3 regions of the Mycobacterium sp. MS1601 genome follow, and region 1 is predicted to be linked to each of the others. Evidence: predicted binding sites of a transcription regulator. Region 1 holds the regulator's gene; each other region holds the start of a gene.
What was found. The regulator LexA, encoded in region 1, represses DNA repair genes until DNA is damaged. The targets are predictions, from matches to a motif close to CGAACANNTGTTCG.
Positions count from the first base shown of each region.

Region 2: the regulator LexA is predicted to act here: its motif matches at 1,382-1,395, upstream of cofD (2-phospho-L-lactate transferase).
Region 3: the regulator LexA is predicted to act here: its motif matches at 1,749-1,762, upstream of pcaD (3-oxoadipate enol-lactonase).

Region 1 is NZ_CP019420.1:6,204,008-6,207,282, forward strand. Features, by position in the region: gene nrdR (transcriptional regulator NrdR) at 1-416, opposite strand, end outside; gene BVC93_RS29655 (LysM peptidoglycan-binding domain-containing protein) at 529-1,074, opposite strand; gene lexA (transcriptional repressor LexA) at 1,307-2,008, shown strand; gene BVC93_RS29665 (LGFP repeat-containing protein) at 2,047-3,275, opposite strand, start outside.
Region 2 is NZ_CP019420.1:481,778-485,052, forward strand. Features, by position in the region: gene BVC93_RS02275 (DUF3499 domain-containing protein) at 1-278, opposite strand, end outside; gene BVC93_RS02280 (metallopeptidase family protein) at 456-878, shown strand; gene BVC93_RS02285 (WhiB family transcriptional regulator) at 947-1,309, opposite strand; gene cofD (2-phospho-L-lactate transferase) at 1,601-2,599, shown strand; gene BVC93_RS02295 (coenzyme F420-0:L-glutamate ligase) at 2,596-3,275, shown strand, end outside.
Region 3 is NZ_CP019420.1:105,345-108,619, forward strand. Features, by position in the region: gene BVC93_RS00525 (LysR substrate-binding domain-containing protein) at 1-523, opposite strand, end outside; gene BVC93_RS00530 (hypothetical protein) at 644-859, opposite strand; gene pcaD (3-oxoadipate enol-lactonase) at 853-1,602, opposite strand; gene BVC93_RS33445 (hypothetical protein) at 1,839-2,003, opposite strand; gene BVC93_RS34470 (hypothetical protein) at 2,043-2,174, opposite strand; gene BVC93_RS00545 (hypothetical protein) at 2,254-2,742, opposite strand; gene nrdE (class 1b ribonucleoside-diphosphate reductase subunit alpha) at 3,073-3,275, opposite strand, start outside.

The sequences.
Region 1 (3,275 bases):
TGCTCGAAGTCCTCGGCCGAGGAGAACGACCGGTACACCGATGCGAACCGCAGATAAGCCACTTCGTCGAGCTCCCGCAGCGGGCCCAGGATGGCCAGACCCACCTCGTTGCTCGGAACTTCAGGCGATCCCGCCGCCCTGATGGTGTCCTCGACCTGCTGTGCCAGCAGGTTCAAGGCGTCGTCGTCGACCTGACGACCCTGACACGCCCGTCGCACCCCGCGCATCACCTTTTCGCGGGAGAACGGCTCGGTGACACCGCTGCGCTTGACCACCGCCAGCACCGCCGTCTCCACGGTGGTGAATCGACGTCCACATTCAGGACATGACCTGCGGCGCCGAATGGCTTGGCCCTCATCGGTTTCGCGGGAATCCACGACACGGGAATCCGGATGCCGGCAGAAAGGACAGTGCATCACCGCTCCTTCGCTGCACTCGAGACGTGTTACCCCCGCCTCAGAGAGTACCTGCGCCGCGCGGCGGCCAGCCAGCGCCGTCGCTATGGGCGTAACCGTCCAAGCCACGATGTCAGCCGACGGGAGCGATGAGCGTCTGCCCCGCGTTGACCGCCGCGCCGTCGAGCTGGTTGAGCTCGCGGATCTGCTGCACCGTCTGACCGATCGGGGCTTGCGGCGCGATCCGCGCGGCAACGGTCTGCAGCGTCTCCCCGGACTGGACCTGGACCACCGCCAGCTTGCTCGGTGTGGGTGCGGTGGCACCCTGGATGGCCTCGCCGAACTGCGCCACTGCGCCGAGCCACACGGTGATCATCGCGGCCAGCAGCGCGAGGCCGACCGTGGTGACGGGGGTGATGGTGCGGCCGCGGCGGTGTGGGGTGCGCGAGACCCGCACGCCGGTTCCGCGCTGACGCACCGCTGCGCCGGCAGGGCGGATCTCGGTGGGCCGGCGACGCCCCTGCGCACTGACGGGGCGGTACCGCAATGTCCTGGTATCGCTGACCGGCGACGGCTGGGCGAGACGGGGAGGCAGAGTGTCGATGAGGGTCATGTCGATTCCTTCCGGGAGTGTGGTGTAGCGACGGGTGAGGGTGCGAGGCCTGTCGAGCTGGGTCATCATTCGCTCCTGTGTTCGAATCTACTCGACCACATGTTCGATAAGATAGCGCCAGTACGAACATGTGATCGATTTGTAGCCGAACGATAAACCGGGGTACCGACAAAAACTTCTGGCCCAGCTGTCACACCGGCACCAGCAGCCCCCGAGCGCCCCGACCGCCGAGAAACAAGTCCGACACGCCTCGAACACATGTTTGATTCTGTTGGTCCGTGCGATTACATTCGGTGGCATGGGTGACAGCACCGACACAGACTCCGACGCGCGGGACGGCTGGCGCGAGACTCCTCTCGATCCATCGCTGACCGAACGTCAGCGCACCATCCTCGAGGTCATCCGCGCATCGGTGACCACCAGGGGATATCCCCCGAGCATCCGCGAGATCGGAGACGCCGTGGGCCTCACGTCCACGTCGTCGGTGGCACACCAGCTGCGCACGCTGGAACGCAAGGGCTATTTACGCCGGGATCCGAACCGCCCCCGCGCCGTCGACGTCCGAGGTGCCGATGAAACTACGGCTGCCGTCGTCACCGACGTGGCTGGATCGGATGCTCTTCCGGAGCCGACGTTCGTCCCGGTACTCGGGCGTATCGCGGCAGGCGGGCCGATCTTGGCCGAAGAAGCTGTGGAGGACGTCTTCCCACTGCCCCGCGAGCTGGTCGGCGAGGGTTCACTGTTCCTGTTGAAGGTCGTCGGCGAATCGATGGTCGACGCCGCGATCTGCGACGGCGACTGGGTGGTGGTCCGACAGCAGAATGTGGCGGACAACGGCGACATCGTGGCGGCGATGATCGACGGCGAGGCCACTGTGAAGACGTTCAAACGCACCAGCGGTCAGGTCTGGCTGATGCCGCACAACCCGGCGTTCGACCCGATTCCCGGTAATGACGCCGCCATCCTGGGCAAGATCGTCACCGTCATTCGCAAGATCTGACCCGGCCGCCATCCGTTGGCCGGCCGGTCAACGGATGGTCACTCGGCTCGGGTGAACCCGTTCGACTCCGCCAATTCCTCACTGGCGAACCAGATCTCGGCCACTGTCACGTCGTAGGAATCCGATCCGGGCGAGTGATAGGTTCCGGTGCGCATACTGCCCTTGATCGGGTAACCCTCGGGCGCCTCATCGGGATCAGCCAGCGGCAAATGAATGGCAGGTGGCGGCGACGAGAAGTCGGTGGGCGATGCAGCCGCCGTTCCCAGCTCTTCGGGTTGCGCGTAATCCTGTCGTGCGTATTCGGATTCGTCGTGTTCGGGTGCCTCGTCCTCCAGGTCAGCCTGCCCGGATTCGGCTTCGACGGGCTCCGCTTCGGCAGCCCCGGAGTACTCCGACTCCTCGTAGTCCGGATACTCCGGCCTGGAATAGCTCTCGTAGTACGAGCGGTCGTACTCGTCGTCGTCCTCCGCCGATTCCTCGACCGGGGCGGAAGCCGGCGGTGGCGGCGCACCGTACACAGGCGCGAACAACGAATTCGGTGCAGGTGGAACGTAATCCGCATCGGTCAGCCACGGTGGGCGCGACTCCTCGGCGGCAATTGCGGCATGCCGGCCTGACGAAGGCTCGTCGGGATCGGACTGCACCCGGGTGGGCGCGGTGTCGACGTCGTCGGGATCCTCCTCGTCGACCTCAAAATCCTCGGTTTCGTGCACACCGTGGTGGGTGAACAACGCAGGTCCGCTCACCGGGTCGGACTCCCCCGCCGCCGGCGCGCCGGACTCACCCCACGGTGTCGTCGAGGGTTCACGCTTGGACCACGGCGGTGGCTGCGCAGACAGATATTCGGTGTCATCGGTATCGGCACCGGTGTCGCCGAAGGCCGAAGGGCCGCTGATCTGAACCGGCGGCGCCGATGTCCAGGGCGCCCGCTCCTCGTCATCGCGTCCGTCGGGCACTGCATCGAACTCGCTGCGGTCGAAGCCACCGCGGTCGAAGTCGTCGCGGTCGTCGGCAGTAGCGGGGTCGTAACCGCCCTCCTGTGGGGCGAACGGATCGGTGTTGCGACGCTGCCGCGCCACCAGGAACCCGACCAGGCCCACCAGCACCAAGGCGACCACCGCGATGATCACCCACAGGTACCAGCTCTTCCAGCCCGATCCACTTTCGGCGCCGGAATCCTCGCCGGCGGCGGGTGCCGCCGGCGACGCCGACGTGGTGGGCGCGGGCGCCTGTGACAACTCCAGTCCGGAGAGCCGTTCGGCCAGCT
Region 2 (3,275 bases), 690 kb from region 1:
GTAGGGACACCCGTGCGGCCTTCGCGAACAGCATCGGCCAACGCCACCAGGTCGTCCTCGTCCGGGTGGCTGGGCAGTGGCCCGGCGTGGCGAACCAGCTCCCACCCGCGTGGCGCGGTGATCCGGCCTGCGTGTGTCACACACAGGTCCCACGAGTGCGGCTCACGAACCGTGGCGAGCGGACCCACCACTGCCGTCGAGTCTGAATACACGAACGTCAGCGTCGCCACGGCATAGTGAGGGCACCCAGGCCTGCAGCAGCGACGGGGAACATTCACGCCCGTGAGGCTATCGCGCTGGTGCGCTCGTGCTCGGGCGGACACGCGCAGCCACGGCCGCCACTACTGAACCGTTACCTCTGTATGCCAGACCGTTACGATCGGCCGGTGGCACACTCCGGCAGCTCTCGACACCGCCCGTCAGGCGGTCGGTGGTCGTCGCGCCACGGCAGAGACATCCGGGGGCCGCTGTTGCCACGTGATGTTCCGGGCTGGCGCAGCCGGGCCGAGCGCTTCGACATGGCGGTGCTGGAGGCATACGAACCCATCGAACGCCGGTTCTCCGATCGGGTGACGACGCTGGATGTGGCGGTGGACGAGATTCCCCGCATCGCTGCGCGGGATCCGGAGAATGTGCAGTTCCCACCGGAGGTGGTCGCCGACGGGCCGGTGGCGCTCGCCAGGCTGATCCCTGCCGGGGTGGACGTCCGGGGTCAAAACACCCGGGCACGAATAGTCCTGTTCCGCAAGCCGATTGAACGGCGGGCCAAGGACACTACAGAGTTGACGGACCTACTTCACGACATTCTGGTGGCACAGGTGGCCACCTATCTGGGTGTCGAGCCGTCAGTGATCGACCCCACACTCGACGACGACTGAGCGCCACGACCGGTCGACGAGCCCGAGGTACGAGGGGAGAGAGGGCCGGGCGAGTTGTTCTGCGCCGACTAGATGATGCCGCGCTTGATGCGGCGGCGCTCACGCTCGGAGAGTCCACCCCAGATCCCGAAGCGCTCGTCGTTGGCGAGTGCGTACTCGAGGCATTCGTTCTTCACTTCACACCCCAGGCAGATGCGCTTGGCCTCCCGGGTGGAGCCACCCTTCTCGGGGAAAAACGCCTCGGGGTCGGTTTGCGCGCACAGGGCACGCTCCTGCCACTGGTCGTCGGCAGGTTCGGGTTCGGGCTCGAAACGGTCGGGGACGAGGCTCAAGTGCGGACGTCCTCCCATCTCTGTCTCCCCCTCGGTTGCCGGTTCCATGTTGGTGCGCGGGATACTGCCCATAGCGCCGATCAGGTGCTGATAGGACATGTTCCGCCTCCTCACATTTCTGCTAGTCGATCCTTGAATGTCGCCCACTATTGATCTGTGGCCATGCCAATTCGAACAGGTGATCGAATCTCGGTCTGCGACACCGGAACCGGCCGGCCAACCGGGAAATGACACTGATGTGATTAGACACGGGTTAGCTGGCGAGGTCAAGCCGTAGAACGGAATTTCATACCATTTGAGACCGACATTTCCGCGAGTCGGCGCTTGGGCGTGTCGTCACTGTGACCGCGCTGAGATCAGATGCAGCAACAACGCCTAGTCTCGTTCAATGTGAAGGTCACCGTTTTGGTCGGCGGAGTCGGCGGCGCGAGATTCTTGCTGGGCGTTCAAAAATTGCTGGGTCTCGGCCAGTTCGCCGCCGAACCTGAGGGTCAAGCTGAGGTCGAGCATGAGCTCACGGCCGTCGTCAACATCGGCGACGACGCATGGATGCATGGCGTGCGCATCTGCCCCGACCTCGACACGTGTATGTACACCCTCGGCGGCGGCATCGACCCCGAACGAGGGTGGGGCCATCGCAACGAAACCTGGCACGCCAAAGAGGAACTCGCCGCCTACGGAGTGCAGCCGGACTGGTTCGGCCTGGGCGACCGCGACCTGGCCACCCACCTGGTCCGCAGCCAGATGCTGCGAGCGGGCTACCCACTCTCACAGGTCACCGAGGCGTTGTGCAAGCGATGGAACCCCGGCGCCCGCCTGCTGCCCGCCAGTGATGACCGCAGCGAGACCCACGTCGTCATCACCGATCCCGACACCGACGAACGCAAGGCGATCCACTTCCAGGAGTGGTGGGTGCGCTACCGCGCCAAGGTGCCCACCCACAGCTTCGCGTACGTGGGTGCCGAAAAGGCAACGCTGGGGCCTGATGTGGCCGACGCCATCGCCGAGGCCGACATCGTGTTCGTCGCACCGTCCAACCCCGTCGTGAGCATCGGCCCCATACTGGCCATCCCCGGCGTCCGGGGCGCGCTGCGTTCCACAGCAGCTCCGGTGGTGGGCTACTCCCCCATCATCGGCGGGAAACCGTTGCGGGGCATGGCCGACGAATGCCTGACGGTGATCGGCGTGGAATCCACGTCCGAGGCGGTCGGCCATTACCACGGTGCCCGATCGGGTACCGGCATCCTCGACGGGTGGCTGATCTCCGAGCAGGACAGCGCCCAGATCGACGGCGTGGCAGTGCGGTCGGTGCCGCTACTGATGACCTCGCCGGAGGCCACCGCGCAGATGGTCCGCGACGGGCTCGACCTGGTGGGAGTAAGCCTGTGACGGAACACGGCTCCGCCGCCACCATCGAAATCCTGCCGGTGCCAGGGCTTCCGGAGTTCCGTCCCGGCGATGACTTGACAGCTGTCCTGGCCGGCGCCGCACCGTGGTTGCGGGACGGCGACGTCCTGGTGGTCACCAGCAAGGTGCTCTCCAAGTGCGAGGGTCGCATCGTCTCCGCGCCGTCTGATCCGGAGCAGCGAGACACTCTGCGGCGCAAACTCATCGACGGTGAGGCCGTGCGGGTGCTGGCGCGCAAGGGTCGCACGCTGATCACCGAGAACGCCATCGGCCTCATCCAGGCCGCCGCCGGCGTCGACGGCTCGAACATCGGCAGCACCGAATTGGCGCTGTTGCCCGTCGATCCCGACGGCAGCGCCGCCGCCCTACGCGCAGGGCTGGCCCAACACCTGGGCGTTGACGTCGCGGTGGTGATCACCGACACCATGGGGCGGGCCTGGCGCACCGGCCAGATAGACCAGGCCATCGGCGCTGCCGGACTGCCAGTACTGCACGGCTATGCCGGAGCCGTCGACAAGCACGGCAACGAGCTGGTGGTCACCGAGGTGGCGGTGGCCGACGAGATCGCTGCCGCAGCCGATCTGGTGAAGGGCAAGCTGACCGGCGTACCGGCCGCCGTGGTGCGCGGTCTGCAGTTCCGCGATGACGGAAGCCGCGG
Region 3 (3,275 bases), 310 kb from region 1:
GATGGTCTGCCGGGACAGCGAGCACCAGTGACTCGACCTCGATGGTGCGGAATTCGATACCCTCGCCAACCAGCGGCGGACGCAACACCGCCACATCCAGGTTCCCGGTTCGCAGCGCGTCGCACTGCGCGGGTGTGAGCATGTCCGCACAGATCGTTAACGCAACGTCGGGCAGGTCGCTGCGGAGCGCGCGGGCAATGCGCGGCAACTGGGAGAACACCGCGGTTCCGGTGAGGCCGAGTCGGACCATTCCGGATCGTCCCACGGCGATCCGTCGGACCCCCCGTTGCGCCTCGTTAACACTGCCGAGAATGCGAATCACCTCGGCCCTTAGGTACTCACCGGCGGCCGTCAGCGCGACATGCCTGGTGGTTCGGTTGAACAACGTCACATCCAATTCAGATTCCAACTGGCGGATCGCATACGACAGTGCGGGCTGGGCGATGTGCAGCTGCTCAGCGGCCCGACCGAAGTGACAGGTGTCAGCGACGGTAGCGAAGTAGCGAAGGTGACGTAGTTCCATTTTTCCCGCCTTTGTGACTGAAACTACAATCCACGCTATAAGCGACATACATAAATGACAAAGACTTAGATGCGGGTGATTGATCGATGTATTTGATCAATCGGCTCGAGGCGCAGTGCCTCAGCAGGTGCGGCGGGCACCGCCTGGCGAATTCCTTGATGTCCCGACACAGCGGGCTATGACGCGGCTGACTCCGCGTGCCTCTATTGGGCAGCAGAGCCCGCTGCCGTCGACACCGCGGTTGTTGCTGACGATCGTCAGATCGTCCGGTCCGTGCTCGAGCACCGTCTCGATCAGCAACCCCAGGATGCCGACGTCCTCGTCGAGGGTCAGCACGCCAGGTGTTCGATGAGCGCAGCCGTGATCACCGCGGGTTGTTCGACGTTCGCGAGGTGAGCGGCATGATCGACGACCAGCAGCCGCGAGCCCGGTATGCCTGCGGCGACCTGTTCGAGAACGGCCGGTGGGGTGGCTGGATCTTCGTCACCCGCGATGACCAACGCAGGTGCGGTGATGTCCGCGAGCTGCTCGCGCAGATCGAGTCGCGCGATCACCTCGCAGCAGCTTGCGTAGCCTTCTGCAGGTGTGCCCGCGCACATCGCAAGCCATGGCCCGCGGTCGCCGGTGTATCCGCGAGTGAACCAGCGATCGATGACGGCCGCCGCCACCGCTCCCGAACCGGCCGTACGCACCGCGTCGGCGCGGTCGATCCACCCGCTCGCCGGCGGCAGATGAGCGCCTGTGCACAACAACGCAATCCGGCCTACTCGATCAGGGTTGCGGGCGGCCACTCGCATCGTGGTCATTCCACCGAGCGAGAGCCCGACCAAGTGCGCACGCTGCAGGCCGAGCCGGTCGAGCAGCGCGATCAGATCATCGGCCAGTTCGTCGATGACGTATGGGCCCGGCGGCACCGTAGAGTCCCCGTGCCCGCGCGTGTCGTATCTGACGACGGTGAAATGCTGTTCCAAATCAGCGATCTGGGCGTCCCACATGCGGTGAGTCGACCCCAGCGAGTTTGACAGCACCACGGCGGGTCCAGATCCAGAGACCACGGCATGGACGTCGACAGCGTTCATGCCCCCACGCTAGAACCGGTACTCAGTAAACAGAAGTACTTAAATGTTGGCTATTGAGAGTCCTGGATTCTTAATCATGGAACTGCGCCGTCTGCGGTACGTCCGTGCGGTCGCCCGAGGAACTGCATTTCGGCCCCGCCGGCGAACGCATACCGGTTCGGTCCACGACTTGCCCGCCACGCTTCCACCTTGCGTCACCAGTTGTCCGATCGGGAAATCCACGCTACCGACGGCCATTACCGGTCGAGCATCTCGCCGATCCGGTCGAAGAAGCGATCAACACGCCGCTGCAGTCGCGAGCCCTTTCCCCGCTTCTCCCACGCGTAGATGATCACGAACATCACCACCACGATCCCGAACACCAGCGCGGTGACGAGGATCGCCTCAACAGTTGTCGACACCTGGCCATTCTCGCGCACCGGTGCCGCCTCGGGCCGGGGTCACCACTCATCGAGATCGTCGTCCTCACGCCGTGGACGCGGCTTGCGCATCACTATCACCGCCGATACCACCCCAGCGATCAAGGCTGCGACGATCGCATAGAACACCAGCTGTCCCGCCAAGTAGGCCATTGCTCATCCCCCGTTTAGCCGCCCACGAGCCCGGCGACCGTCGTTCTTCACGGCGGGGACCCCGTTGTCGCCACCGAGGCTAGAGCGCATCGATCCAGCGACTCCCGGGGTGCAGGCGCGACAACCATGTGCGCAGCCTGGATCGCCGAACCGCCGCCAGTTCCGGCAGCACGCGTCGGAAGTCTGCTTGGTCCTTAGTGCGCCGATGTTTGGCCTTGAACGACAGGGCACTCGGGGAGGACGTACGGGATTGCCGTCGTCTGTGCGCAGGATCAGTTCGGCATAGGGCACGCTGATGGCGGGGTCGCGCCGGCACAGCCAGCGCTCGTCCGACGGGTTCGCGGAAGACATCGGGCCGGTAGATCCCGGTGGCCGGTTCGCGCAGCCAGATCTGAAAGTGGGTCTGCAGCCGTTCGGGGCATTGCCAGATCCTGCCATCGCCCACGACATCCCATGCATAGTCAGACAGGTCCGCGACGATCTCGTCGAATTGCGCTGCCAGCACGGCGATCTCGATATCGACATGACCGCGGGTGACCTCGCCGACGAACAGGTCCAGCGACCACACATCATGGCGCGCGCACCGTCGCGAGACGCTGGGCGACGTCGGCCGGGCTCCAGGCCTACCAGCGGTCGTCAATCTGGTCGCCGGAAAGAGCAACTCCCCCGACACCAGTCGTGTCGCTGCCCGCCGAAACCGAAGGTGCGACCCCTTCCGCACCGCATGGCGTGTCGCAGACGAATCCGCACATTCGCATCACGCGAAAAACCCAGCGGACCAACGGTCATAAACACTATGGCTGCCATCGTCAGCCTGAGAACACCACCTCCCAGGGACGCCAACCGTAGTCGGTCGACGTTTCGGCAAATTCAGTTGTTTAGCGTGAAGCTTCGAGCGTCACAGCATGCAGCTGACGCAACCCTCGACTTCGGTACCCTCCAGGGCCATCTGGCGCAGCCGGATGTAGTACAGCGTCTTGATACCCTTGCGCCAGGCGTAGATCTGCGCCTTGTTCACGTCGCGGGTGTTGGCGGTGTCCTTGAAGAACAGCGTCAGCGACAGGCCCTGATCCACATGCTGGGTGGCTGCGGCGTAGGTGT